Regions from separate parts of the Duganella sp. AC917 genome, predicted to be linked through region 1. Evidence: predicted binding sites of a transcription regulator. Region 1 holds the regulator's gene; each other region holds the start of a gene.
The links. The regulator HrcA, encoded in region 1, represses chaperone genes, less so after heat shock. The targets are predictions, from matches to a motif close to TTAGCACTCNNNNNNNNNGAGTGCTAA.
Positions count from the first base shown of each region.

Region 2: a site for HrcA is predicted at 1,842-1,868, ahead of groES (co-chaperone GroES). Genes of this name have one in related genera too.
Region 3: a site for HrcA is predicted at 2,409-2,435, ahead of rpoH (RNA polymerase sigma factor RpoH). Genes of this name have one in related genera too.

Region 1 is NZ_OZ409848.1:4,652,937-4,662,814, reverse strand. It holds gene ACZ0BA_RS20340 (HAD family hydrolase) at 12-719, shown strand; gene hrcA (heat-inducible transcriptional repressor HrcA) at 800-1,816, shown strand; gene fur (ferric iron uptake transcriptional regulator) at 1,827-2,255, opposite strand; gene ACZ0BA_RS20325 (outer membrane protein assembly factor BamE) at 2,549-3,202, shown strand; gene dapB (4-hydroxy-tetrahydrodipicolinate reductase) at 3,213-4,022, shown strand; gene ACZ0BA_RS20315 (MotA/TolQ/ExbB proton channel family protein) at 4,019-4,705, shown strand; gene ACZ0BA_RS20310 (ExbD/TolR family protein) at 4,732-5,163, shown strand; gene ACZ0BA_RS20305 (barstar family protein) at 5,163-5,489, shown strand; gene map (type I methionyl aminopeptidase) at 5,496-6,305, opposite strand; gene ACZ0BA_RS20295 (VOC family protein) at 6,364-6,729, opposite strand; gene ACZ0BA_RS20290 (DUF6597 domain-containing transcriptional factor) at 6,813-7,571, opposite strand; gene leuS (leucine--tRNA ligase) at 7,693-9,878, shown strand, end outside.
Region 2 is NZ_OZ409848.1:6,537,704-6,547,581, forward strand. It holds gene groL (chaperonin GroEL) at 1-1,407, opposite strand, end outside; gene groES (co-chaperone GroES) at 1,457-1,747, opposite strand; gene ACZ0BA_RS28555 (YdcF family protein) at 2,001-3,143, opposite strand; gene ACZ0BA_RS28560 (TonB-dependent receptor) at 3,149-5,665, opposite strand; gene ACZ0BA_RS28565 (ROK family transcriptional regulator) at 5,802-6,926, shown strand; gene ACZ0BA_RS28570 (MFS transporter) at 6,938-8,293, shown strand; gene ACZ0BA_RS28575 (SDR family oxidoreductase) at 8,393-9,166, opposite strand; gene araH (L-arabinose ABC transporter permease AraH) at 9,176-9,878, opposite strand, start outside.
Region 3 is NZ_OZ409848.1:4,101,563-4,111,440, forward strand. It holds gene ftsY (signal recognition particle-docking protein FtsY) at 1-604, shown strand, start outside; gene ACZ0BA_RS17750 (cell division ATP-binding protein FtsE) at 638-1,294, shown strand; gene ftsX (permease-like cell division protein FtsX) at 1,291-2,211, shown strand; gene rpoH (RNA polymerase sigma factor RpoH) at 2,565-3,458, shown strand; gene ACZ0BA_RS17765 (hypothetical protein) at 3,741-4,010, opposite strand; gene ACZ0BA_RS17770 (hypothetical protein) at 4,167-4,679, shown strand; gene ggt (gamma-glutamyltransferase) at 4,676-6,442, shown strand; gene lepB (signal peptidase I) at 6,506-7,189, shown strand; gene ACZ0BA_RS17785 (ABC transporter ATP-binding protein) at 7,286-8,026, shown strand; gene ACZ0BA_RS17790 (lysostaphin resistance A-like protein) at 8,023-9,878, shown strand, end outside.

The sequences.
Region 1 (9,878 bases):
CTAATCGCCCCATGACGCCACGCCCACCGCTAGCCCTGCTGTTCGATCTTGACGACACCCTGTGGCCGATCGGCCCGGTCATCGCGGCGGCCGAAACCGGCTGGCACGCCTGGCTGGCCGAGCGCGCGCCGGCCGTGACGAGCAAGTATTCGGTCGAGGCGCTGCGTGCGTTGCGCCTGGCGCTGCTGGAAAAACAGCCGGAGCTGACGGCCGACCTGTACCGGCTGCGCCGCGTCGCGCTGGAGGCCGTATTCGCCGAAACCGGCGAGGACGCCACCCACATCGACGGCGCGATGGAACACTTCAACGTGTTGCGCAACGCCGTCACCTTGTTCGACGACGTCGCTCCCGTGCTGGCCGCACTGGGCGGCATGCTGCGGCTGGGCGTGATCACGAACGGCAACGCCGATCTTGAAGTCATCGGCCTCCACCACCATTTTGAAGTGGCGCTGGCCTCGGCCCGCTTCGGCCGCGCCAAGCCCGACCCGTCCATTTTCCTGGCGGCCTGCGAGGCGATGGGCGTGGCCCCGGCGGACACGGTCTATGTCGGCGACGACCTGCGCCTGGACGTGCGCGGCGCGCAGTCGGTGGGCATGCGGGCGGTGTGGATGAACCGCACCGGCAGCACCGCCCACCTTGAGGCTGGCATCGTGCCAGACGTGATCTGCGCCGATTTCCACGACTTGTTGGCATGGGTGAGGCAACAACTGGGCGATTGATGTCACAGGACAGCCCCCGGCCGGCGTGGAGCGTGCATAATAGGTAAATACGGACTCCCTCGGCAAATTAGATATACAGTATGCAACTCGACACACGCGCTCAAACCCTGCTTAAAGCCTTGGTGGAACGCTATATTGCGGACGGCCAGCCGGTCGGCTCGCGCGCGCTCTCCAAGATCTCCGGCCTTGACCTGTCGCCGGCGACAATCCGCAATATCATGGCCGACCTCGAGGAGCTTGGCTATGTCGCCAGCCCGCACACCTCCGCCGGCCGCGTGCCGACGCCGCGCGGCTACCGCATCTTTGTCGACACCTTGCTGACGGTGCAGCACCTGGACGAGCAATCGGTCGAGGGCCGCATGCGCCTGCAGGCGCCGCAGCCGCAAAAAATGATTTCCAATGCGGCGCAGATGCTGTCGTCGCTGTCGCAGTTCGCCGGCGTGGTGCTCAGCCCGCGCCGCGAATCGGTGTTCCAGCAGATCGAATTCCTGCGGCTGGGCGAAAAGCGCATCCTGCTGGTAATCGTCGGCCCCACCGGCGACGTGCAAAACCGCCTGCTGCTGACCGATGTCGATTACAGCCCCACGCAGCTGATCCAGTCGGCCAACTACATCAACCAGAACTACGGCGGGCTGGCCTTCGACGAGGTGCACACGCGCTTGCAGAACGAAGTGCGCCAGTTGCGCGACGACATGGGCCGGCTGATGCAGGCGGCGGTGGAGGCGGGCAGTGAGGCGATGGCGGACAACTCGGACGACATGGTCATCGCAGGCGAGCGCAACCTGCTGTCGGTCAGCGACTTGTCGTCGAACATGACGTCGCTGCGGCAGATGTTCGACATGTTCGAGCAAAAGACGGGGCTGATGCAACTGCTGGACGTATCGAGCAAGGCCAGCGGCGTGCAGATTTATATTGGCGGCGAGTCGAGCCTGGTGCCGATGGACGAGATGAGCGTGGTGACCGCGCCTTACATGGCCAACGGCAAGATCGTGGGAACCCTGGGAGTGATCGGCCCGACCCGCATGGCCTATGAGCGCGTGATACCGATCGTCGATATCACGGCCAAGCTGTTGTCGAACGCGTTAAGCCACAATTAGGCGCGACGGCCTACGGGCGGTGCGGGCAGGCGGTTTTGATGCAATTGCCATAAATCGCCAGCGCGTGCTCGGCGATCTTGAAGCCGCGCTCCTTGGCGACCATCTGCTGGCGCGTTTCGATCTCTTCGTCGAAGAACTCTTCCACCCGGCCACAGTCCAGGCATACCAGGTGGTCGTGGTGGGAACCTTCGTTGAGCTCGAAGATGGCCTTGCCGGTTTCGAAGTGGTTGCGGTTCAGCAGGCCGGCTTGCTCGAACTGGGTCAGCACGCGGTAGACGGTGGCCAGGCCGACGTCCATATTGTCGGCCAGCAGGATCTTGTAGACATCCTCGGCCGTCAGGTGACGCACGTCGCTGTTCTGGAAGATGTCCAGGATTTTGAGGCGAGGCAGCGTGGCTTTGAGGCCGCTGGCCTTCAGATCGGTTGGATTGTTACCCATGTTGGACACTCTTATTCTGGTTGGCGATAGCTAGACGACAGTTTAACGCACTCCGCGAGCCGCCGCACTCATTGCCGTCATCTTATTGCGCCATCGGGCGGCTGCCGGCGTTTGCAAACATTTACACTTGCGCCTTGCAAAACAAGGACATAAGCCCTGTTTTACAGGATAATGCTGTACCTTTGCGTGCCCGTGCAGCCCCTTCCAGGGGCATCCGACCGGCATCGTGCTGGCATTGTGCTTTATGATATAGCGTTTTTCGGCATTTCCGCTCGACCAGATTGAGGACACTTATGCGCGTCACCCCGGTTTTATTGCAGTCTTTGTCGCACCGTTTTACCCGCCGTGCTCCGTTGCTCGCAGGCGCCGTCTGCGTCGCGCTGGCCGCCGGCGGCTGTGCTTCCAACACCACGCTGGGCGAGAAATCGAACCAGGTCAAGGAAACCGGGACCACCCTGGACGCCAGCAAAGGTGCGCAAACGACCACCATCACGCCGCTGCAAAAGTTCATGTGGTTCTTCTCGCCATACCGTCCTGACATTCAGCAAGGTAACTTTGTATCCGAAGAAATGTTGGCGCAATTGAAAGTCGGCATGACGCGCGACCAGGTCCGCTTCATCTTCGGCACCGCGCTGCTGGCCGACCCGTTCCACGCCAACCGCTGGGACTACGCGTTCCGCATGGCCAAGGGCAACGGCGAAGTCACCACCAGCCGCGTGATCGTCTTCTTCGACAACGACGGCAAGGTCGCGCGCTGGGAAGGCGGCAACCTGCCGACCGAAAAAGAATATATCGCCCGCATCGCCGGTCCGGCGCCGAAGATCAAGAAAAATCCGGACGCGCCCGAGAACAAGCCGGCGTCCAGCGCGCCGCCGCCGACGACGACCGGCAGCGACAACGCCGCGCCCCAGCCGGTGGGCGTGACGGTGGGCAATCAGAACAAATAAGGAAGCACGCATGACCGCAATGCAAATCGCCATCGCCGGCGCCAGTGGCCGCATGGGCCGTATCCTGATCGAAGCGGTCGAGAGCGCGCCGGACGCGCGCCTGGCCGGCGCCCTGGGCCGCGCCGGCTCGGCCAGCATCGGCAGCGACGCCGCCGCCTTCCTCGGCAAGCCGGGCGGCGTGCCGGTGCAGTCGGAGCTGTCGCAAGGCCTGGCCGACGCCCACTACCTGATCGACTTCACCCGTCCTGAAGGCACGCTGGAACACCTGGCTTATTGCGCCGAGCACGGCATCAAACTGATCATCGGCACCACCGGTTTCGACGACGCCGGCAAGGCCGCCATCGCCGAAGCGGCCAGGAAAACCGCGATCGTGTTCTCGCCTAACTTCAGCGTCGGCGTCAACGTCACGATGAAGCTGCTCGAGCAGGCCGCCAAGGCGCTGTCGACCGGCTACGACATCGAAGTGATCGAGGCGCACCACCGCTTCAAGGTCGATGCGCCGTCCGGCACCGCGCTCAAGATGGGCGAAGTGATCGCCGGCGCGCTGGGCCGCGACCTGAAGGACTGCGCCGTCTACGCGCGCGAAGGCGTCACCGGCGAACGCGATCCGTCGTCGATCGGTTTTGCCACCATTCGTGGCGGCGACATCGTTGGCGACCACACCGTGCTGTTTGCCGGCATCGGCGAGCGCATTGAAATCAGCCACAAATCGAGCAGCCGCGCGACCTACGCGCAGGGCGCGCTGCGCGCCTGCCGCTTCCTGGCCGACAAGCCGACCGGCTTGTTCGACATGTATGACGTCCTGTCGCTGAACGGATGACGCCCGTCGTCGCCAACCAGTTCACCCTGGCCCATTACTGGGAGCAGGGCGACGGCATCAGCCACGCGGTGGCGTTCGTGCTGCTGGCGATGTCGCTGGTGAGCTGGTTCTTCATCCTGTCGAAGGCCTTCGCGGCCTGGCGCGTGCGCCGCAGCTCTCCGGCCGTGCAAGCGTTCTGGGAAGCGCCGACGATGGGCGACGGCGTCGCCGCGCTGACGTTGGCGGACCCGGAAAAAATCTACCTGCCGCTGGCGCAGCAGGGCGCCGCGCAAATCAAGGTGGCCGAGCGGCAGTCGCTGGGCGGCGACATGGACCACGCCGCGCAGGTCACACGCGTTTTGCGCGTGGCGATCCAGCGCTCGACCAACCGCCTCGAGGGCGGCCTGACGGTACTGGCGTCGATCGGCGCGACCGCGCCGTTTGTCGGCCTGCTGGGCACCGTCTGGGGCATTTACCACGCGCTGGCCAATGTGTCGGCCAACGGCACCGTGCAGATCGACAAAGTGGCCGGCCCTGTCGGCGAGGCGCTGGTCATGACCGCGATCGGCCTGACGGTGGCGATACCGGCGGTGCTGGCGTTTAACGCGTTCAACCGCGTCAACCGCCTGACGCTGGCGGAGCTCGACGCGTTCGCGCACGACCTGCACGCCTATCTGACGACCGGCGCGCGCGCCGGCAAGTAACCCTTTCATTCGAGCCGGGAGCAAGCATGAGCTTTGGCGCATTCAACCACCACCGCCAGCCGGGACCCATGGCCGACATCAACGTCACACCGATGGTCGACGTGATGCTGGTGCTGCTGGTGATCTTCATCCTCAGCGCGCCCATGTTCACCAGCGCGGTCAGGCTCGACCTGCCGAAGGCGCAGGCGCCGACCAGCCAGCAGCAGGCGGAGGCGGCCACCGTCACCTTGGCCATCGACGGCAAGGGCAAGATCTTCTGGAACAACGAGCCGCTCGAGCGCGATGCGCTGGAGGCGCGCTTGGTGGAAGCGGCCAAACAGGACCCGCAGCCGGAGCTGCAGCTGCGCGCCGACAAGGACACCCGCTACGAAGTGGTGGCGCAGGTGATGGCGGCGGCGCAGACCAACGGATTAACGAAATTGGGGTTCGTCACGGACCCGAAGAAAGAGCAAAAATAATGGCAACCGCAGAATTGAACGGCGCGGCGATCACCGATATGACCAGCTTCCACGCTGCCTGCAAGGCGGCGCTGGGTTTTCCCGACACGTATGGCGCGACGATGGATGCGTGGGTCGATTGCCTGAGTTATCTGCGCGATGAAGACGGCATGAGCAGATTCCGCCTCAAGCCGAACGAGGTGCTCGACATCGTCATCAAGGACGCCGGCGCGCTGAAGGCGGCCGCGCCGGACATCCTGGAAGAGGTAACGTACTGCGTGGCCGGCATCAACGAGCGGTATGAAGACTACGGCGAAAAGCCGGCCTTGAAATTGACGTTGAAATAACCCGTATCAACCGACGATCGGGATCTGCGCCTTGGCGCCGGTCTCGCCGGGCGCCAGGGTCAACACCTCGAACCCGGTCTCGGTCACCAGCACCATGTGCTCCCACTGCGCCGACAGCGATTTGTCGCGCGTCTCGACGGTCCAGCCGTCGTCCAGTTCCTTCGTGGCCGCGCGGCCGGCGTTGATCATCGGCTCGATCGTAAACAGCATGCCCGGCTTGAGCACGACGCCCTGGCCTGGACGGCCATAGTGCGTCACCTGCGGTTCCTCATGGTAGACCTGGCCGATGCCATGGCCGCAATAATCGAGCACCACGCTGAAGCCGGCCTTTTCCGCCACCGTCTGGATCGCAAAACCGACATCGCCCAGGGTCGCACGCGGCTTGACGGCGCGGATGCCGGCCCACATCGCCGCATAGGTGGTCTCGACCAGCTTGCGCGCCGCTTTCGACGGTTCGCCGACGTAATACATACGGCTGGTGTCGCCGTGCCAGCCATCCTTGATGACGGCCACGTCGATGTTGATGATGTCGCCGTCCTTGAGCACTTCCTCGGACGAGGGAATGCCGTGGCAGACCACATGGTTGATCGAACTGCACACGGTGGCCGGGAAGCCGCCGTAGCCGACATTGGCCGGGATGACCTTTTGCACGTTGACGATGTAGTCGTTGCACAGCTGATCGAGGTAGGCCGTCGTCACGCCCGGCTTGATGTGCGGGCCGATCATCGTCAGCACGTCGGCCGCCAGCTGGGCGGCGACGCGCGCCATGACGATTTGCTCGGGCGACTTGATCATATTGGCGTTACGGCGTGACATGGACTACCTCTTTCTTTTCGAAGGGGCGTAGTGTGCCACAAACCGTCAACGCCATGCGCTAGCGTACCTCTTTCGGGTCGAAATGCGGGTTGTAAATCAGGCACAATAAATTACCGAAAGGGTCCGCCAACTCGACCGTTTTGATGTTCTCGCCGACATCCTGGATGGCGCCGTGGATGGTCGCTCCGAGCGCGGTGATCCGCTCGACTTCGGCCGCGATATCGTCGACGCCCCAATACACCATGCCGCCGGCGGTGGCTGCCCGGCCGTCCGGAATCAGTCCCAGTTCAAAGCCGCCGACGCTGAACCCCACATAAAAAGGCTGGTCGAAGTAGGGCGCGGTGTCGAACACCTTCGCGTACCACTCCTTGGCGGCCGCCAGATCGGCCACCGGATAAACCAACGTGCGCAGTCCCTTGATCATGATGCTAGTCTTCCTGACGATGTCGAAAACGCCATCTTGGCATATGCGCGGCGCCGGCGATTGTAAAAATGGAAGCCGACCAGCTAGGCGTTTAAAAAGCGCTCCGGCGCGCTGCCGGCGAATTCTTGGAAATCGTGGATCAGGTGCGACTGGTCGAAGTAGCCGCAGTCGAGCGCCAGCCCCGCCCAATCCGGCGCGGGCGACGCCCTGAGCGCGGCGGTGGCCCGGCGGAAGCGGCAAATGCGCGCGTACAGCTTGGGCGACAGCCCGACCCGTGTGCGGAACTGCGCCGCCAGGTGCTGGCGCGAGACGCCCAGTTGCGCCGCCAGGTCGTCGATCCGCACCCCGCCGGCACTGGTGTCGATCAGGCCGACCGCGCGGCTGATCAGCGCCCCGCCGGCGGCCAGCGGGGCCGCCTCGCGCAGCCGCTCCAACAACTGCGTTTCAATTAACGCAAGTCGTTCGCGGTCGCTCAGCTCCCGGGTCCATAGCGCGTCGGCCAGCCGGTCGGCGGCGCTGCGCCCCCACAGCAGGTCGATATCGGCCCGCTGATCGGTCAGCGCATGCAGCGGCGTCGCCAAAAACGCCGCAGCCGCTCCGGGCTTGAAACGCACCGCCACCGTGCTCACCGGCCCGGCGCTGGTCACGTGGATGGCTGTACTCATCATGCCGACGGCAAAAGCCGGCTGTCCGCCGTCCTGCCACAGGATGTCGACGCAGTTATCGGGCAGCACCCGGTGCGTATGCGCCCGCCCGGGCGCCACGGTCAGCACGCGCGCCGTCCACATGCAGTCGACATGGGCGCTTAAAGCCGGGTGGGGAGGGTATTCGCGGTAAATCATGCGGTTATCTTACCGTCTGGACCGCGCCAAGGGGCCACTCTCGTGCGCTGGAGGTGGTTGAGCCAGTATAATGTCCGGTTCATATTCCTTTTTTGCCGGGCCACGCCGGCCCCACACCATCATGCAAGATAAATATAGTCCCGCCGACGTAGAACAAGCCGCGCAATCGCACTGGAAGGCCATCGACGCCTATAAAGCCGTCGAGCACGACCCGCGTTTCCCGAAAGGGAAGTACTACGCCTGTTCGATGCTGCCTTACCCATCGGGCAAACTGCACATGGGCCACGTCCGCAACTATACGATCAACGACGTGATGTACCGCTACCTGCGGATGAACGGCTACAACGTGCTGATGCCGATGGGCTGGGACGCGTTCGGCATGCCGGCGGAAAACGCGGCAATGGCCAACAACGTGCCGCCTGCGCAGTGGACCTACTCGAACATCGCCCACATGCGCGAGCAGATGGAGTCCATGGGCCTGGCGATCGACTGGTCGCGCGAGATGACGGCCTGCAAGCCCGAATACTATAAATGGAACCAGTGGATGTTCCTGAAGATGCTCGAAAAAGGCATCATCTACAAAAAGACCGGTACCGTGAACTGGGATCCGATCGACCAGACCGTGCTGGCCAACGAACAGGTCATCGACGGCCGCGGATGGCGTTCGGGCGCGCTGATCGAAAAGCGCGAGATCCCGATGTACTACGCCCGCATCACCGACTACGCCGACGAGCTGCTGGAGCACGTCGACAGCAAGCTGCCGGGCTGGCCGGAGCGCGTGCGCACCATGCAGGCCAACTGGATCGGCAAATCGACCGGCGTGCGCTTCGCCTTCCCGCACCAGATCAAGGACGCCGACGGCGCCCTGATCGGCGACGGCAAGATGTACGTCTTCACCACCCGCCCGGACACTATCATGGGCGTGACCTTCTGCGCCGTGGCGGCCGAGCATCCGCTGGCGATCCACGCCGCGCAGACCAATCCTGAACTGGCCGCCTTCAACGCCGAGTGCAAACTGGGCTCGGTGATCGAGGCCGACATGGCGACGATGGAGAAGAAGGGCATGCCGACCGGCTTGTTCGTCACCCATCCGCTGACCGGCGAGCAGGTCGAGGTCTGGGTCGGCAACTACGTGCTGATCACCTACGGCGACGGCGCCGTCATGGGCGTGCCGGCGCACGACGAGCGCGATTTCGCCTTCGCCAAAAAGTACAACCTGCAGATCAAACAGGTGATCAAGGCCGAAGGCCAGGAATTCTCGACCGACGCGTGGCAGGAATGGTATGGCGACAAGGCCATCTCCGTCGTCACCAATTCGGGCAAGTACGACGGCCTGACCTACGCCGACGCCGTCGAGGCGGTGGCCGCCGACATGGCCGCCAAGGGTCTGGGCGAGAAGAAGATTACCTTCCGCCTGCGCGACTGGGGCATCTCGCGCCAGCGTTACTGGGGCACGCCGATCCCGATGATCAACTGCGCCGATTGCGGCTCGGTGCCGGTGCCGGAAAAAGACCTGCCGGTGGTGCTGCCGGAAGACTGCGTACCGGACGGCAGCGGCAATCCGCTGAACAAATACGAAGCCTTCCTCAAGTGCGACTGTCCGCAGTGCGGCAAGCCGGCGCGCCGCGAGACCGACACGATGGACACCTTCGTCGATTCGTCGTGGTACTACATGCGCTATACGTCGCCGGGCGCCAACGCGTCCATGGTCGATGAACGCAACGACTACTGGATGCCGATGGACCAGTACATCGGCGGCATCGAGCACGCCGTTTTGCACTTGCTGTACGCGCGCTTCTGGACCAAGGTGATGCGCGACTTCGGCATTGTCAAGTTCGACGAGCCGTTCACCAACCTGCTGACGCAGGGCATGGTGCTGAACGAAACCTACTTCCGCGAGGACGACGCGGGCAAGAAGACCTGGTTCAATCCAGCCGACGTCGAAGTGACCCTGGACGACAAGGGCCGCCCGCAAGGCGCGACGTCGAAGGACGACGGCCAGCCGGTGCAGATCGGCGGCACCGAGAAGATGTCGAAGTCAAAGAACAACGGCATCGATCCGGCCGCGCAGATCGGCCAGTACGGCGCCGACACCGCGCGCCTGTTCACGATGTTCGCCTCGCCGCCGGAACAGACGCTGGAATGGTCGGGCAGCGGCGTCGAAGGCGCCAACCGCTTCCTGCGCCGCGTGTGGGCGTTCGGTTACGCCCAGGCCGCGCGCATCGAGTCGGCGTTGAACGCCGCCCCGGCGCCGGTCGCCACCGAGCCGCAGAAAACCCTGCGCCGCGAACTGCACAAGATCCTGCA
Region 2 (9,878 bases), 1.9 Mb from region 1:
CAGAACCGCAGCAACAACGACCGAAGCTTCTTCGCCGGCGTTTTGGACGATCATACGGAGTGGCTCTTCCATGGCGCGCAGAACGATCTTGATACCTGCGTCCTGGTCCGGGTTGTCGCCTTTGATGGTGATCGAAGCGCGGGCGCGCAGCAGGGCTACGCCGCCGCCTGGCACGATGCCTTCTTCCACTGCGGCGCGGGTAGCGTGCAGTGCATCTTCAACGCGGGCTTTCTTTTCTTTCATTTCAACTTCGGTGGCGGCACCGACTTTGATCACGGCAACGCCGCCGGCCAGCTTGGCCACGCGCTCTTGCAGTTTTTCACGGTCGTAGTCCGAAGTCGCTTCTTCGATCTGCACGCGGATTTGCTTGACGCGGCCTTCGATACCTTCAGCCTGGCCAGCACCGTCGATGACGATGGTGTTTTCTTTGCCGACTTCGATACGCTTGGCTTGGCCCAGCTCTTCCAGCGTGATTTTTTCCAGGGTCAGGCCGACTTCTTCAGCAACCACTTGACCGCCGGTCAGGATCGCGATGTCTTCCAGCATGGCCTTGCGACGGTCGCCGAAGCCTGGGGCCTTGACGGCGCAGGTTTTCAGGATGCCACGGATGTTGTTCACAACCAGGGTCGCCAGTGCTTCGCCTTCGATGTCTTCGGCGATGATCAGCAGTGGACGGCCGGCTTTAGCGACTTGTTCCAGTACCGGCAGCAGATCGCGGATGTTCGAGATTTTCTTGTCGCACAGCAGGACGAATGGATTGTCCAGGATTGCGACTTGCTTTTCCGGGTTGTTGATGAAGTATGGCGACAGGTAGCCGCGGTCGAACTGCATACCTTCAACGATGTCGAGCTCGTCGTTCAGCGACTTGCCGTCTTCCACGGTGATGACGCCTTCCTTGCCGACTTTTTCCATCGCTTCAGCGATGCGCTCGCCGATCGATGCGTCCGAGTTGGCCGAGATCGAACCGACTTGGGCGATTTCCTTGGTGGTGGTGCATGGACGGGCGATCGCGGCGATCTGCTCGACGGTGGCGGCGACCGCCTTGTCGATGCCGCGCTTCAGGTCCATTGGGTTCATGCCGGCGGCAACGAACTTCATGCCTTCGCGCACGATGGCCTGGGCCAGCACGGTCGCGGTGGTGGTGCCGTCGCCGGCGTTGTCGCTGGTGCGGGAAGCAACTTCCTTGACCATTTGCGCGCCCATGTTCTGCAGCTTGTCTTTCAGTTCGATTTCTTTAGCGACCGACACGCCGTCTTTGGTGACGGTCGGGGCGCCGAACGAACGTTCCAGCACGACGTTGCGGCCTTTAGGGCCCAGGGTGACTTTAACGGCGTTGGCCAGGATGTTGACGCCTTCGACCATTTTGGCGCGCGCTGCGTCGCCGAAGATTACTTCTTTAGCTGCCATGTTGTTTCTCCAGAATTAGGTGATGAGTGGAACCGCGTGCCAAGTGGATTTACTTGACGACGATTGCCATGATGTCTTCTTCGCGCATGACCATCAGTTCTTGACCGTCAACTTTGACGGTCTGGCCGGCGTATTTGCCGAACAGAACGCGGTCGCCTACTTTGACATCCAGCGGACGGACTTTGCCATCTTCGAGAATCTTGCCATTGCCGACGGCGAGCACTTCGCCTTGATCCGGTTTTTCAGCGGCCGCATCAGGGATGATCAGGCCGGACGCAGTTTTGGTTTCCTGGTCGAGGCGTTTGACGATTACGCGATCGTTCAAAGGGCGAAGGTTCATACAAAACTCCTTAATTAACAATGTACAGTTTGTTGTTGTGCCGAACTTGCTTAAATGCCTAGATTGCCACAACGAAAAGTTGTCGAGGATGCTGTTAGCACTCTCTCGGAACGAGTGCCAATTATAGGGACGACCCAACGGTATTTCAAGGCGCATACCTTGAGAAGGCGCAAAAAAGAAGGAGAATGTTGCAAAGTTGACTATCATTTGCAAGCGTTCGCGGCCTTTAGCGGCGAACGCTTGCATGGTTTGGTCACGGATCGAGCGGGTCCAGCGGATCGATGCGCAGCGATTTGGCCGACGGCCGGAAGGTCAGCTCGGTGGGCGACAACCGCGTGCCGACCGTTCCGGGCATGTAGCCGAGCTCTTTTTGGTTGCGCGAGGCGAACTCGGCACTTTCTATATAGCGGCTCTGGTTGGTGTAAGTGACGATCAGGCTGTCCTTGTCCAGCGGCGCGCCCATGGCGATCAGCCGCCGGGTCACGTTGCGCAGATTGGTCGTGGTGTGGCGCGCGTACGGCTCGATGATGATGGACTCGGCCGGCACGCCGAAGCGCTCGATCAGCGCCTTGCGCATTTCCACCGCCTCGACGAAGCGGGTGCCTTTCGGGTGCACCGAGGCGCCGCTCAGGATGATGAACGGCGCCTCGCCGTCGGCGAAGCGCTTGGCGGCCAGCCGCACGTTCCACTTGCCGCGCGCGCTCAACGCCATGCCCGGATTTTCCGGTCCGATGCCCGGAATGATGATCGCCGAGTAACGGTACAGCTTCCAGTCGATGATATTCGCGCGCCCGATGGCGCCGCCGTTGTGGGCCAGGTCCAGCGGCTCGAAGGCGACCGCGTCGTTGCGATCGTTGGCATCGAGCAGCGCGAGCGCGAGCGGCAGGCTGGGATCGAGCGGCAGCGCCGGATCGTCCTCGCTGGCCCGGGCCAGGGACAGCGCGTCGCTGACGGCCGCGTTGAACAGCGTACTGCCGGGCGTATCGATCGGCCCGTCGACCAGCGGGTAGCGCGGCGCCGCGCCCTGGCCGTACACCTGGATGATGCTGTTGAGTCCGCGCAGTTCGCGGGTGACCTGGGCTTGCGCGCCGTCGTCGGCCAGTGTCGATTTGCGCCACGCCGCCGCCGGCGCCTTGGCCGCTTTGGCCGCCAGGTCGTTAATTTCGGCGTCGGTCCACAGGCTGGCGCCCAGCACGCACGCGGTGTCCTGCTTGCAGGCGTCGATGCGCGCGCGGCGCTCGGCCGGCGCTGCTGGGCGGGGCCGCGCCGCGCCCAGGTCCACCAGCGCGGGGAACAGCTGATTGGCCAGCAGCGACCAGTGCTTGTCGCGCACCGGCGCGGCCTGCGCCTGTTGCACCAGCAGCAGGGAGATGGCGATAAGTGTTTGCTTTATCATCTGGTTCACCATGCCTTGCTCATCACGAGACGGAAGCTGCGGCCGAACACCGGCCGTCCGTAGATCGCTTCCTTGCTGCCCTGTCCGCCCAGCGCGTCGGTGCGGGTGTTGCCTTCGGTCAGGCCCTTGGCGTTGGTCAGGTTGTCGCCGACGACCTGGACCCGCCAGTCGCCCCGGCTGACCGAGACGCCGGCGCCGATCGAGTGGTAGGCCGGCATCGCCGTGGCCTCGAAGAAGTCGACGTAGCGCTTGCCGGTATAGGCGTAACTGCCGTACAGCTCGACAAGGTTGGCGCCGACGTTGAAGTTGTAATTCGGGCGGATGTTGCCGAACACCCTGGGCTCGCGGATGATCTGGTTGCCCACCACTTTGGATGGATCGGCGCCGGTGGCGCTGACGAACTGCCGGTACTGCGGGTCCTGCAAGGTCAGCGAGCCGTTGATGTAGAAGCGCTCCGTCAGGTGCACCGCGCCGTCGAACTCGGCGCCGCGCACCACCGCCTTGCCGAAGAACGGCAGGGTCTGGTCATTGCGGCCGGTGAGCGGGTTGAAGGCGGCGAACGAGGCGTTGAGCGGATCGAATTGCGTGTAGAAGCCGGTCACGTACAGATAGGACTTGCCGGCGTTCATCTTGAAGCCGACCTCGTACTGGTCGGCCTTGGTCGTCAGCACCAGCGGGTCGACCGAGGAGGCCACCTGCATGGACGGCGGCACCTCCAGGTGCGACATCCGGACGTAGCCGCCGAAGCGCGCCGAGAAGTCGTAGTTGGCGCCGAGCGTCCAGTTGACCGTGTTGGTGTTGTACTTGTGCGCCTGGCGGGCGCCGGTGAAGGCGCGCGTGGTGTCGTCGGCCAGGGTGGCCGGATCGCCCAGGTTCACCTGTTTGGTCAGCAAGGCGTAACCGTCGTAGTGGTAGCGCTCCTTGCGCACGCCGCCGTCGAGCCGCAGCCCGTCGATGACTTCCCAGGTGTCGTTCAGGTAGAGCGCGCCCATCCTGGCGTCGACATCGCCCTGGTTCAATGTGGTGCTGTAGCGCAGCACACCGTTGTCGGTCACCGAGCCGAGCGCCGCGCCGGAGGCGGAGTAGGCGATCAGATCGAGGGTGCGCGGCTTGCCCTGCACTTCGATCAGCATGTCGTTGTAGACGGTCTTGCTGGTCAGGCCGTAGCCGCTGCCGTAGAAGCCGAGCTTGACGTCGTGGTTGCCCAGGCCGGTCTGGAAGTTGCGGGTAAGGTTGATGTCGGCCTGGTTCGAATAGAAATCCGATCCGCCGGCGCGGTATTGCGCCTGCATCACCAGGCCGGACGCCGCCGCCGGATTGTAGACCTGCGCGCCGTTGCCGCCGGCGATGGCGTATCCCAGATGATCGACCGCGCCGAACGCGCTCCTGGCCGCGCCCAGGAAGCCGTTGGCGAACGCGGTGGCGTCTGCCGGGTTGGAGGTGGAATAGAAGGCGTCGAAGTCCAGCGTGCCCTTGGTCATGCCGCCCTTGGCCGACAGCTGCCACTTGCCGATGTCGCCTTCATAGCGCACGCCGAGGTTGCCGTACTCCATGTGGCGGCCGCTGGCCAGGTCGCGCGTGTCGGTTTGCAGCTTGCCGCTGCCGTCCAGGTACTTTTGCGGCACGGCGCGCAGCGACGGCGAATTCATCGTGCCGTCGAAGTAGTCGATGTACTTGTCGAGCGAGACGGCCGGATTGCGCGGATCGGCGATCGGGATCGGCAGATAGAAGGTGTTGTGGTCGTTCAGGTAATTGGCGCTGACGGTCAGCGTGCCCGACTCCAGCACGCGTTTGATGTTGCCGCGAATTTGTCCGCCGCGATCGTTGGGGAAACCGTTGTCGCGGTGGCCGTCGTCCTGGCGCACGAAGCCGCCGACCGCGTAAAAGGTTTTATCGTCGATCTTGCCGGCCTGGTACAGGTCGAGCCGTCCGAGGCCGGTGGTGCCCAGCGTGACCTGCGCCTTGCCCTTGGTGGTTTCGGTGCCGGTCACCGTTGCGCTGTTGACGATTGCCGCCGCCTGGCTGGCGTAGATCGACGCCGGTCCGCCGCGCACCACCTCAAGCGACTTGGTCATCAGGTCGTAGCGGTTCAGGCTGTCGCCACGGAAGAAGAAGCCGTTCATTTCCGTGAACAGCGGCAGACCGTCCTGCTGGAACAGCGCGAGGCCGTCGTCGGTCGGAATGCCGCGCACGCGGGTGATGTTCTGCACCTCGCCGCCGGTTGCTTCCACCTGGATGCCCGGCAGCTTGCCCAGCAGGTCGGCCATGTTTTGCGGCGCCAGTTTTTGCACGTCGTTCTGCGACAAGGCATTGACCGCGTACGAGACGTCGAAGCGGCGCTGCGGCCGCGCCGATCCCGTCACCACCACGCTGGTGATATCCGCTTCCTGGCTGGCCGACGCTGCGGGCGCGGGCGTCGCGCTTGCCTCCGCCGGTGCTGTTTGGGCCAGGGCAGGGCCGGCGGCAACGCACATGGCGCCGATTGCCCAGTTGCGGACCAGCGTTTTCTTTCTCTTCAACATAGATTTCTCCGGATGGATGAGTGGGCGGGATCGAGCGGAGTATAGCCACGCTATTGTGGTATAAATATTTATTACTTGTGAAATAAATAGAATATGACAACAGTGTTACAGATATTATCTTTATATAAATAATTACATGAAAATTTCGCGGGTAAAACTGTCTTCGGAAGAAAAACGCTTGCTGTGGGAGCTGCGGACCAAGGGGCCGTTGCCGCGCACCGAGCTCTCGATGGCGCTGCAGGTCAGCAACTCCGCCTTGACCAAGTTGTCGCGCAATCTGATCAGCATGGGGCTGGTGGAAGAACAGGCCTCTTCCGACGCCAGCGGTCGTGGCCGCCCGACCGTTCCGTTGGCGATAGCGGCCAGCGGCGGCTTCGCGGCGGGCGCGACGGTGCACAAGGGGGTGTTGGAAATCGCCCTGGTCGACTACGCCGGCGGTGTCATCGCCTTGACCAGCGAGGAGGTCGGCGCGCCGGACCCGCTGGCCTTTGCGCAACTGCTGGAGCAACGCATCACCGAGCTGTCGGTCAGGCACCGGCTGTTGGGCGGGCGCTTTCTCGGCGTCGGCATCGGCTTGCCCGGCCCGCCACGTGGGCGCGATGGCGAGGAATGGAACATCGTCAACGACCTGCCGGGTTGGCGCGGCGTGCCGCTGCGCCGTATCCTGGATGACGCGCTGGGCTTGCCGACCATGCTGGAAAACGACGCCAACGCCTCGGCGCTGGCCGAATACTATTTGAACGATGCGATACGCCGCTCCTCCACGGTAGTGGTGTTCCTGCTGGGGTATGGCATCGGCGCGGGCGTCATCGAGGACGGCCGCCTGCTCAAAGGCGAGTTTGGCGGCGCGGCCGAGATCGGCGGCTTGTATCCGATGGACCGGCCCCGTCCGACCACCATGGATCTGCTGTCGGTATTGCGCGAGGCGGGCTGCGAGGTCCAGTCGATCGCCCATTTCGACGAGGCGTGCGTGGGTCACGAGGCGGTGATCGAACGCTGGCTGGACCGCGCGGCGGAGCAACTGGAATCGGTGGTCAACAGCGCGATTGCCTGGTTCGATCCGGGCGAGATTGTTTTTTCCAGTCCGCTGCCGGCATCGGTCATGGCACGTCTTGCGGCCAGGTTGAACAACGGTCAGTTGCTCTGGCCCGGCCACCGGCAGCCCATCGAAATCCGGGTATCGCGCCTTGGCGGCAGCTCGATCGCGCTGGGCGCCGCGCTGCTGCCGATCCATGCGTCGACCGCAGTAACGTTCTGGTAGGCGGGCCACCCATGAAACGCTTTCGCCAGGTGCTGACGGCGGACCGGCATCTGATCGGCTATTCGAGCGGTAACTTCGGCAAGAATCTGTTGCTAAGCGGCGTGGACGTGACCCTGCTGTTTTTGCTCACGGACCGGCTGGGCATCGCCGCGCACCGCGTCGGCACCTTGATGCTGATTGTCTTCGCCGCCGACCTGGTGCTGGATCTGGGCGCCGGCCTGCTGGCGGCCTGGGCGCACAACCGGGGCATCGGCTACCGGAGCTTGATCGCTTGGGGCGCGCTACCTTGCGGCGCCGCGTTCGCCCTCATCTACAGGCTGCCTGCCCTGGCGCCGGGCAATATCCCGGAGATTGCGCTGGTCATCATTTGCTTTCGCGCGGCGTACGCGATCATCGATGTCCCGCACAACAGCCTGCTGGCGCGGGTGGCGACCGACGGCCGCGCTCGCGGCCGGGCGTCCGGCTATCGCACCGTGTTCAGCTCTGCCGCCAGCGTGGTCATCGCGAGCGTGCTGGTGCCGTACATGGGCGGCGCCGGCCAGCACGCCACCGCCGGACAGCTATCCCTGCTGGGCATGGCGGGCGGGGTGGTGTTTTGCGCCGTCATGTGTTTTTCGGCGTGGTCCGCGCGGGAGGAGGGCGCGGCCGGCGAACCGCGCCATGGGCCGGCGTCCAGCATCGCCTTCCTGCCCAAGCTGGACCGGTTGTTCGGCGCCATCGCCGTCGTCGCGCTGATGACCGGATTCGCCATTCCGGTGTTCACCAAAATGATGCTGCACCTGGCGACCTATGTGTTGAAGCAGCCCGGTCTTGCCGGCACGATCCTGCTGACCATCACGCTGGGGCAACTGGCCGGCGCCGCGCTGTGGATTTATCTGGTCCGGTACCGCGACAAGACCACGTTGCTGGCGATGAGCCATGCGGTCGCCATTGGCGGCATCCTGTGTTTTGCAATGGCCGGTGCGAAGCCGTCGTGGTGCTTGACGGTGGCGGCGTCGTTGATTGGCGTCGGTTTCGCCGGCGTGTTCATGCTGCCTTGGGGGATACTCGCGGACATCACCGATTTCGCGCAATTCCGCCATCGGGAGCGGCGCGAAACGGCCACCTTCGCCGCCATCCTGGTCATTTTGAAAGCGGGCGGCGCCGCTTCCCTGGCCACGGTGGGCTGGACCCTGGAGCATCTGGGCTACGTGCCCGGCGTGGCCCAGCCGGAATCCGTGATCCGGGGCATGAAGTGGCTCGCTTACGGTGTCCCGATCCTGGGCTCACTGGTGGCCATCCTCACGCTGCAACATCTTGCGATCGGACACCGGACGCACTCCCGGGTGCTGCGGGCGAACCGGCGGCAAGCCTCAACGGCTGCGTGAAAAATACCAGTCGAAGGCGTGGCGGATGGCGCACGCGAACAGCATCCTTTGCGCCGCCAACGGGGTGACGTCGAGCCGCCAGCCGCAGGATCGGCCGCTTTATTCGTGATACAGCTGCGAACGGCCGCCGTCGATCAGGATATCGGTGGCGTTGATGAACGGCGCCTCGTCGCTGGCCAGGAACAGCGCGGTGGCGGCCACTTCCTCCGGTGTGCCGAGGCGTTTGCACGGCAGCAGCGCGGCCTCGCGGGTGCGTTCGGCCTCCGGGTCGGGGAAGCTGGCGAAGTGGCGTTCGATCATGTCGGTGACGATCAGCCCCGGCGAGATCGAGTTGACGCGGATGCCGCGCGCTGCGTATTCGAGGCCGAGCGCCCGCGTCAAACCGATCAGCGCGTGCTTGGCGACCGGGTAGGGGAAGCAGCCGGGGATGATTTTGTGGCCGTGCACCGAGGCGATGTTGACGATGCTGCCGCCGCCTTGCGCCAGCATGGCGGGCAGCGCGGCGCGTGAGGCGTTCCAGGCGCCCTCCAGGTCGACGGCAAAGCAGCGTTTCCAGTCCTCCTCGCTCACGGTGAGCGGGTCGCGGAAGACATTCATGCCGGCGTTGTTGATCAGGATGTCGATTTTGCCGAAGCGCTCCACGGTGCGCGCGACCAGCGTTTCCATCGCGGCGCGGTCGGCGACGTCGGCTTCGATGAAGACGGTGCGTTGCGGGCCGAGTTCCGTTCTGATCGCGCGGGCGTGATCGTCGTCGCGGTGGCTGTTGAGGGTGACCAGCGCGCCTTCCGCCACAAAGCGGCGGGCGATGGCCGCGCCGATACCTTGTGTCGATCCTGTGACGATGGCGACTTTGTTGGATAAACGGTTGGCCATGTCGGACTCTTAACGTCGCTCGCCGCGCGTTTTCAACTGGTCCAGCAGCACCGCCAGCAGCAGGATTACGCCGCGCATCAGATACTGGTAAAACGCGTCGACGTCCATCAGGTTCATGACGTTTTCGACCGTGCCCATGATCAGTACGCCGATCAGCACGCCGAAGATGCGCGCCTTGCCGCCCTGGAGCGAGACGCCACCGAGCACGCAGGCCGAGATCACATCGAGCTCGAAACCCTGCGCCGCATTGGGCTGGCCGCTGGTGATGCGGGAAGCCAGGATCAGGCCCGCCATCGCGGTCACGAGGCCTTGCAACAGGAAGATCCACACGCGCAGCCGCTCGACGCGCACGCCGGCCAGGCGCGCCGCCTCCGGGTTGCCGCCGATGGCCAGCGTGTTGCGGCCGAAGACCGTCTGGTTCAGCAAAACGCCGAACACCACGAAGCAGCAGGCGCAAACCAGCACCGGCAGCGGCATGCCGAAGATGCGGGTGTCGCCGAAGTCGATAAAGGCGTCGTTGTTGATGCCGACCGCCTGCCCCTGCGAGACGATGAAGGCCAGCCCGCGCACCATCAGCATGGTCGCCAAGGTGGCGATCAAGGCATTCACGCGCAAATACGCGATCAACACGCCATTGAGCGCGCCGATCAGGGCGCCGGCCGCGAGACCGGCGCCGACGGCCAGCGCGACGCTGCCGCTGTGTTCCAGCACG
Region 3 (9,878 bases), 550 kb from region 1:
GATGGTCATGATGATCGCCGGCGTCAACGGCGCCGGCAAGACCACCACCATCGGCAAGCTGGCCAAACACATGCAATCGAACGGCCAGTCGGTGCTGCTGGCGGCCGGCGACACCTTCCGCGCGGCCGCCCGCGAGCAATTGATGGTCTGGGGCCAGCGCAACAACATCACCGTCATCTCGCAAGCGTCGGGCGACCCGGCCGCCGTCTCGTTTGACGCGGTGCAGTCCGGCAAGGCGCGCGGGCTCGACGTGGTCATGATCGACACCGCCGGCCGTCTGCCGACCCAGCTGCACCTGATGGAAGAGTTAAAGAAGGTGCAACGCGTCATCGGCAAGGGCATGGACGGCGCACCGCACGAAACGCTGCTGGTTATCGACGGCAATACCGGGCAAAATGCGTTGGCGCAAGTGAAAGCTTTCGACGACGCCCTGAAACTGACCGGTCTGGTGATCACCAAACTGGACGGCACCGCCAAGGGCGGCGTGCTGGCGGCCATCGCCCGCGTGCGTCCGGTCCCGGTGTATTTCATCGGCATCGGCGAAAAAATCGAAGACCTGCAGCCGTTCGTGGCCGCCGAGTTCGTCGATGCGTTGCTCCCATAACCGCTCGGATAATCCCCAGATAACCACTATTACATGATCGAATTCCGGAACGTCTCGAAACAATACTCCCCCGACGCGATGGCGCTGCGCGACATCTCGCTGACGGTAGAAAAAGGCGAACTGGTGTTTCTTGCCGGCCCCTCGGGCGCCGGCAAATCCACGCTGTTGAAGATGATCGCGGCCGTCGAGCGGCCCACTTCCGGCCATGTGATCGTCAACGGCCAGGACATCGCGCGCATCAAGCCGGCCGCCGTGCCGTTTCTTCGCCGCAATCTCGGTCTGATCTTCCAGCAACAACGCCTGCTCAACGACCGCACCATCCTTGCCAATGTCATGTTGCCGCTGCTGGTGACGGGCGCCTCGCACCACCAGGCCGAGCAACGCGCCCGCGCCGCGCTCGACAAGGTCGGCCTGGCCGACCGCGCCAATTCGCAGCCGCTGGCCCTGTCCGGCGGCGAGCAACAGCGCGTGTCGATCGCGCGCGCCATCGTCAACCGGCCGCAAGTGATCCTGGCCGACGAACCGACCGCCAACCTCGACCGTGCCAGCGCCAACAAGGTGCTCGATGCGCTCAAGGCCTTCCACTCGGTCGGCGTCACCTGCCTGATATCCAGCCACGACGAGCAAATGCTCGATTCGGCCGCGCGTGTCATCTACCTCAATCAGGGTCAACTGGAGGTGGCGGCATGACGTACTGGTTCCGCCAACATCGTTACGCGCTGTCCGCCGCGCTGGTTCATCTGCGCCGCTCGCCGGGCAGTTTCCTGTTCAACATCATCGTCGTCGCGATCGCGCTGGCCTTGCCGTTCACCGGCGTGACCCTGCTCGACAACGTGCGCCCGATGTCCGAGCAGCTGTCGGTCGATCCGGAAATCAGCGTCTTCGTCAAACAGGACACGCCGCGCGACCAGGCCGAAGCGCTGGCCGTGCAGCTGCGCCAGGCGCTGCCGGACAAGCAAGCCAAGATCATCTTCACCCCGCGCGAAAAAGCGCTGGAAAGCATGCGCGAAAAGAGCGGCCTGGCCGATGTGCTGACCACCTTGGGCGAAAACCCGTTGCCGGACAGCTATGTGCTCAAGCTGGACGCTTTCCGCCTGGCGCAGTCCGGCGGCGACGTCGATCACCTGGCCGAGCAGATCCGCGCCCTGCCCGGCGTCGACACCGTGCAGGTCGACTCGGCGTGGGTCAAGCGCCTGGCCGCGTTGCTGAATATTTTGCATCTGGGACTGCTGTTGCTGGCAGTTACGCTCGGCACCGTGGTGGTGGCGGTCATCTTCAACACCATCCGCCTGCAGGTGATGACACAGCGCGAGGAAATCCTGGTGTCCAAGCTGATCGGCGCGACTGACAGCTTCATCCATCGGCCTTTCTATTACACGGGCGCGCTGCTGGGCCTGTGCGCTGGCGGACTGGCGTTGGGCGCGGTGGCGCTGGCGTTGCGTCCGTTGAACACTGCGATTGCCGAATTTGCAAGACTATACGCATCCGAATTCCAGCTGACGCCGCTGCAACCGCCGATGATGGCTGGCTTGCTGGCGCTTTCCGCCGGCCTCGGCTTGATCGCCGCGCTGCTGTCGGTGCAACGCCACCTGTCCCGCCTGAATTAATTGCTGAGTTAATTCTGTCCGCCTTTCCGTGCGCCCGCGCACGGAAACGGTCTTCGCACCCGCCTACGATGGACCCATCTCCCCGGTACTTCATTAAGTCAGGCCTAAGCTCCATCGTGCATGCTTGATTAATCAAAAGCCATTGCCCAGTCGAACCCGATAGTATTTTCCCTATCGTGGCGATAAATATAAGGTGATTGGCACTCACCCGAGGAGAGTGCTAATATATGAAATCTGCAAAGTTATCGACACTCTGCGGAAATGGCAATTTTGCACTATTTAAGTAAATTTCCGTCTTATGGCCCCAGCCCATCGAGACTTGGTAATCTTCGAGCGAAGGAATGAAAATGACTATGATGTCCGCACCTGCCGCGTTGGTCCCCACCAACAAGGGCGCTTTAGGACTCGGGTTCACTGGCAACCTGGGGAACCTGGACGCCTATATTTCCGCCGTCAACCGCCTGCCGATGCTGACGCACGATGATGAAATCTCGCTGGCCAAGCGCCTCAAGGAAAACAACGACCTGGGCGCCGCGCAAGAGCTGGTGTTGTCGCATCTGCGTCTGGTGGTGTCGATCGCCCGTGGCTATCTGGGCTATGGCTTGCCGCACGCCGACCTGATTCAGGAAGGCAATATCGGCCTGATGAAAGCCGTCAAGCGTTTCGATCCCGACCAGGGCGTGCGTCTGGTGTCGTATGCGATGCACTGGATTAAAGCCGAGATGCACGAGTACATCCTGAAAAACTGGCGCCTGGTCAAAGTGGCGACGACGAAGGCACAGCGCAAGCTGTTCTTCAACCTGCGCAGCCACAAGACCGGCCTGGACGCGATGAGCCCGGCGCAGATCGACAACCTGGCCAAGCTGCTGGATGTCAAACGCGAAGAAGTGATCGAGATGGAAACCCGTCTGAGCGGTCGCGACATCGCGCTGGAATCGCCGAACGACGACGAGGACGACAAGTTCGCCCCGATTGCCTACCTGTCGTCCGAGCAGAGCGAGCCGACCCGCGTGCTGGAAGCGGAGCAAGTCACCCGTCTGCAATCGGAAGGTCTGGAGCAAGCGCTGGGCAAGCTGGACCCACGTTCGCGCCGCATCGTCGAAGCGCGCTGGCTGGCCAACGACGACGGCTCCGGCGCCACGTTGCACACGCTGGCGGACGAGTTCGGCGTATCGGCAGAGCGCATTCGCCAGATCGAATCGGCCGCGCTGAAAAAAATGAAAGGCTCGCTGGCCGCCTACGTGTAAGACGTGGAGGTCGGAGCAAAAAAAGCCGCGCGGTGCGAACTGCGCGGTTTTTTTATGTGCACTCAGCGAACCATCAAGCCATCTGCTCTGACCAAACGTGATAAAGACACTCTTCTCAAATACTGGCGGCCTTGGCATCTAACAGGCTCTAGTTGCGCTTTTCTGATCGTTTAACAGCGTTAAGAACAGCCTCACGCATTAAATTCTTATCGCGGCTGGTCTTAACATCCGGCTCGCGAATAATCTGGCCGGTCGCCGTGTGAATAAACATCCCGAAATAGGCTAGACCGCCGACGCCAGAGCCTTGGTCAACAACTCCGCCACCAACTGATTCATATCAAGGCTACGTTCCGTGGCCTGCGCATTCAACTGGGCCACCAAATCGCTATTCAGCTTCACCGCAAAGGGCACCAGGCCAGCCGCCTGATCGCGCCGGCGCTGCTCGCGCTTGTCGACCACCTCGGCCACTTTGCCAAAGGTCGCAGCGCTCGGCCCGGCCATCTTGCCCATCAATTTTTTGGCATCACTCTTCGCCAGGCCAGTTTTTTTCATGTCTTTAATCCAAAAATAATTCAGAGCAGACATTCTACGCAGCTTATCCAACCCGCGTGGCCATTATTGAGCAAACCGTGGCGGCATGCGGTTCGTGCGCCGTCAAAATGATACTTTTGCTAAGCTAACGGCCACTTTGCATTCAAGAGGTCGCACATGATGAAGACAATACTGCGGCAGCTGATCGTTCTGCCCTTGCTCATAGGCGCCATGGCCATGCTGTACGCCTGTGGCACCGCCAACGGCCGCGCCACCGCCGGCGCCGGCGCCAACAAGCCGTTCAACGCCACTTACGTGCTGCAACAAGGCGCCAGCGCCGTGATCACCCAGGCCGCCACCCAAGGCATCGCCGGCGGCGCCGCCGCGCCCACCGTCAGGCTCGAGCGCGTCAACGACAGCCGTTGCCGCACCGGCGCGGTGTGCGTCTGGGCCGGCTACATCAGCTACAGCTTTACCCTGACCAAGGCCGATGGCACCACCAGCAACTTCGTGCTGTCAGATAGCATGCCCAACGGCAAACCCAGCGTGACCCAGGACGGTCTGACCTTTGCCCTGGCCGGCGTCGAACCGCAGGCGGTGCCCGCCAAAAATGAAGCAGCGCCGGATTATCGGGTAAGCTTGAGAGTGAGCAATACGCCACCCTCAGACCCGACACCGCGCCCTTCATGACACCTCAAACTCGTCCCGCCCGCACCGTCTTACTTTCCGCCATTGTCATCACACTGGTCCTGCCGTCCACGGCATGGACCAAAACCCCGGTCGCCACCGGCACCGGCGGCGCCGTCGCGACGATCAGCGAACCGGCGTCGAAGGCCGCGCTGGCCATCCTCAACCAGGGTGGCAACGCCATCGACGCGGCAATCGCGGCCGCCGCCACGCTGGGCGTCACCGATCCTTTCAGCTGCGGCATCGGCGGCGGCGGCTTCATGGTGATCTATCTGGCCAAGGACAAGCGCGTCATCACCATCGACCACCGCGAGACGGCGCCAGCCGGCTTCACGCCGACCGTGTTCCAGGAAAACGGCGCGCCGATGAAGTTCGAGACGGTGCGCGACAGCGGCATGTCGGTCGGCGTGCCGGGCACGGTGCGCGGCTGGCACGAGGCGCTGGACCGCTACGGATCGATGACGTTCAAACAGGTGCTGGCGCCGGCCATCGCTGTCGCCACCAACGGCTTCACGGTCAGCGAGAATTTCTCGCGCATGGCGGGCGAAAACAAAGCCAAGTTTGCCATGTTCCCCGCCACCGCCGCGCTGTACCTCAAAAACGGCGAGGCCGTCGCGGCTGGCGGCACATTGCGCAATCCAGACCTGGCCAAAGCGTATCGCGAATTGGCCGCCGGCGGCGTCAAGGCTTTCTACTCCGGCAAAATGGCGCGCGCCGTGGTCGACGCGGTCAACCGGCCGGCCACCGCGTCCGGTGTGCGAGTCCGGGGCGGAAACATGACCCTGGCCGATCTGGCCAACTACGAAGCGCGCCTGCGCCAGCCGGTGCACAGCACCTATCGCGGCTACGACATCTACGGCATGCCGCTCCCCGGTTCGGGCGGCATCGCCATCGCCGAGGCGCTCAACATCCTCGAAGGCTACGATCTGAAGTCGATGCCGCGCGCGCAGGCGGAACACCTGTATCTGGAAGCGAGCCGCCTGGCCTTCGCCGACCGCAACGCCTATCTGGCCGATCCCGAATATGTCGACGCGCCGGTCGCGGGCTTGCTGAGCAAGGACTACGCCGCGCAGCGCCGCCAGCAGATCGATCTGGCGCAGGCGCGCAGGCCGGCGGCGGCCGGCGATCCGTACGCCTTCCAGTTCGATCAGAGCGTGCCGTTGCGACCCGTTACCTTCGTCAAGTTGCTGAAGGAAAGCGCGCACACCACGCACCTGACGGTGTCCGACAAGGATGGCAATATCGTCGCCTACACCTACACGATCGAGGACTGGGGCGGCAGCGGCATCGTGGTGCCGGGCTACGGCTTCCTGCTCAATAACGAGATGACCGATTTCGATTTCTCCGGCCCGCATCCCAACGTGCCGGAGGCTGGCAAGCGGCCACGCAGCAGCATGTCGCCCACGCTGGCGTTCAAAAAAGGCAAGCCGGCGTTCTCCATCGGCAGTCCGGGGGGCGCGACCATCATCACCACCGTGCTGCAGACGATAGTCAACCACGTCGACCTGGGCATGACCATGCCGGACGCGTTGAACGCGCCGCGCCTGTCCGAGCGCAATGGCGAGGCGACCGATGTGGAGCCTGGCTTCCCCGGCAGCGCGCAGGCCACAGCGCTGGAAAAAAGCGGGCAGCGCTGGAGCGCCACGCCGGAGGAAATCGGCGCCGCCAATGCGCTGGTGTTCAATCCGGACGGCACCGTGACCGCCGTCAGCGAAGGCCGACGCCACGGCGTCGGCAGCGCGCTGGTGCAGAAAAAACCACACTAAGCCGGGGTTAAGTTTTTCACCACATGATGGCGTCTCCCCCACCATACACCAATCGGAGACGTGATGAACAAATGGCTGCGCGCGAATAAAGGCTTTCTGATGTTCCTGATGCTGTTCGGGATCTTCCGCACCGCCGTCGCGGACTGGAATCCGATCCCGTCCGCATCAATGCGCCCCAATCTGCTCGAGGGCGATGTCGTCTTCGTCAATCGCCTGGCGTACAACGTCAAGGTGCCGCTGACCGACATCGTGCTCGGCGCCACCGGTGATCCCAAGCGCGGCGACATCGTCACCTTCTCCTCGCCGAAAAACGGCACCCGCCTGATCAAGCGTATCATCGCGCTGCCCGGCGACCGCGTGGAGATGCGCAACGAGCGCCTGGTCATCAACGGCCTGCCGGCCGACTATGCGCCCATCGGCACCGCCACAGAAACGCTCGCCGGCGTTGGCGACGTCGATGCCGTGCGCCTGGGCGAATCGCTTGGCGGCGACGGCGGCGGCCACGCGATCCAGATCCTGCCGCAAGTGATGGCGCGGCGCGACTTCGCCGCACTCACCGTCCCCGCAGGCCAGTACATGATGTTGGGCGATAACCGCGACAACAGCGAGGATTCGCGCTACATCGGCCTGGTGCCGCGCGCGCTGCTGATCGGCCGCGCCGAACGGGTGCTGGCGTCGGCCGACATCAAGGGCAACTGGCTGCCGCGCACCGAACGCTTTGGCATGAGTCTCTACAAGGCGCCATAGCCGGTCGCCGATCGTGGCCTGTCACAGGTGCTACGACCAATGCTATGATGGATATCAACTTCTTAACATTGCGCCCGCCGTGGCCGCTAGCAACCCATGATCGAATTCCAGGGCCTGTCTAAAACCTACGGCGGCTTCGACGCCGTCAAACCGCTGTCGATGACCGTCCGGCGCGGCGAAGTGTTCGGCTTCCTCGGTCCGAATGGCGCCGGCAAGACCACCACCATCCGCATGATGATGGGCATCCTCGTTCCCAGCGGCGGCAAGGTGGTCATCGACGGCCTCGATTGCCACGCCGAGGCGACCGAAGTCAAACGCCGCGTGGGCTACCTGCCCGATACGCCGATTTTCTACGACTACCTGCGCGGGCGCGAAATCCTGCAATTCGTCGGCGAGATGCACGGCTATTCGCACGGAGAGGCGGCCGAACGTGCCGCGCGCCTGATCGCCGAATTCGGCCTGCAGGAAGCCGGCGAGGACTACGCCGTCAACTACTCGCTGGGCATGAAGAAGCGGCTTGGCCTGGCCTGCGCATTGATCCACGAGCCGTCGGTGCTGATCCTCGATGAACCGATCAACGGCCTCGATCCGCGCGCCTCGCGCGAAGTGCAGGAGCGCCTGCTGGCGGCGGCCGCACAAGGCGTCACCATCTTCGTCTCCACCCACTTGCTGGACATGGCCGAGAAGCTGTGCGACCGCGTCGGCATCATCCATCGCGGCGAGCTTGCGGCCACCGGCACGCTTGACGAAATCCGCGCCAAGGCCGCCACCAGCGGGTCGCTCGAAGATGTCTTCCTGAAGATCACCGACGAAGCCGGCGCAGAGACGCCACAATGATGCGGCAACCGACGGCGCCGCGCGCCATCTGGCTGATGGCGAAGATGCGCCTGACGCGCCAGTTCAACCAGATCATGGCCAGCGCCATGTTCAACCGCTTCAAAAAGAAAAATACGCGCGACGGCATCGCCGCAAAGCGCGGCAACATGTGGATACTGACGCTGGTGGTGGCGCTGCTGTTTTCGTTCTCGTTCGGCAGCCTGGCGCGCACGGTGATCGTCAACATGCAGTGCCAGCTGGTGGAGACCAGCGCGTGCCCGAGCGTGGACAAACAGGGGCAGCGGCATGTGGACGTCGAGATCGCGGCCGGCGAACTGCATGCGGGGCCGTTCGATCCCACGCTGCTCAACGGGCTGACCATGGAGCTGACGATCCTGTTCGCGGTCGCGGTGCTCCTGCCGCTGGGCAGCAAGGAAATGGCGCAGCCGGACTGGGATCTCGAATGGCTGGTCACATTGCCGATCAAACGCTCCACGTTGTTGTGGGGACGCCTGCTCGAACGCAGCGCCAGCAACAGCGCCGGCATCGTCGCCCTGACGGCGCCCTACGTGATGATTGCCTGGTACTCCGGCTTCAAATGGACCGCGCTGCCGATCGCGCTGCTGGCCACCGCGCTGCTGCTGCCGCTGGCGGCGCTGCTGCACACCCTGGCCGACACCGGCCTGCGCATGTGGCTTCCGGCGTCGCAGTTGCGCAATCTGCAGGCGGTGGCCTCGCTGTTCAACATGCCGCTGATCTATCTGGTCATGGCGTTGGGCATGCCGCGCGCCGACGGCTTCGCGATGCAATGGGCAGCCGGCTTCCCGGCCTGGATAATCTGGACGCCGCCGGGCGTGGCGCTGCAAGCGATACAGGCGCAGACCTTGTCGCAGCTCGGGTCCGCCGCCGCGCTGCTGCTGGCGCAGTTGCTGGTGCTGTTGTGGAGCGGCGTCGCGCTGATGCGCTATCAACTGCGTAATGGCGTGGTCGGTTCCAGCTCGCGCGAGAGCACGCGCGGCAAGGTCGCCGCCGCCAAGGCTCCTGCGCGCGCTTTGTCGGCGATCGGATCGCTGCTGTCGACCATCCAGCGCCGCGAGCTGCGCTTGCTAAGCCGCGACCGCAACTTCCTGGTGCAAACGCTGCTGCTGCCGGTCATTATCGTCGGTAGCCAGATCGTTTTCAACGGGACGCTGAACAGCATGGGAGAGCTGGGCCAGCACCACACCATGGCCGCCGCGATCGCGTTCGGCATCGGCGTGTATGTGCTGATGCTGTCGGCGTTCCAGACCCTGAACAACGAAGGCCACGTGCTCTGGCTGCTGTACACCGTGCCGCGCTCGATGGAGAGCGTGTTGAAGGAAAAGGCCAAGCTGTGGGGCGTGCTGGCGATGACCTATCCGCTGATCGTACTGGCGTTCACCGCCATGCATACCGACGTGTGGGACTGGCGCGCACTGGTGCTGGCGCTGACGGTGCTCGCCGGTATTCCGATCTACTCGATGATCGCCGTCTCGCTCGGCGTGTTCGCCTGCGACCCCACGGCGGTGGAAGTGCGCACTCGCGTGCGGCCCACCTACGCCTATCTGTACATGCTGTTGGCGAGCTTTTATACCTGGTCGATCTACAGCGACAACTGGGCGCAGCGGCTGATAACAATGGTGTTAACGGCGTCCTTCGCGCTGGCCCTGTGGCAGAAAGCGCGCGACGCCCTGCCCTACCTGCTCGATCCCGCCGCAGCGCCGCCGGCACGCGTGTCGACCTCTGACGGCTTGATCGCCGCCACCGCCTTTTTCATCATGCAGGGCATCCTGGTGCTGCTGCTCGCGACTGACGCCCGGGCGCCGGGGCTTGATGTCATCACGCTGGCCTTCGG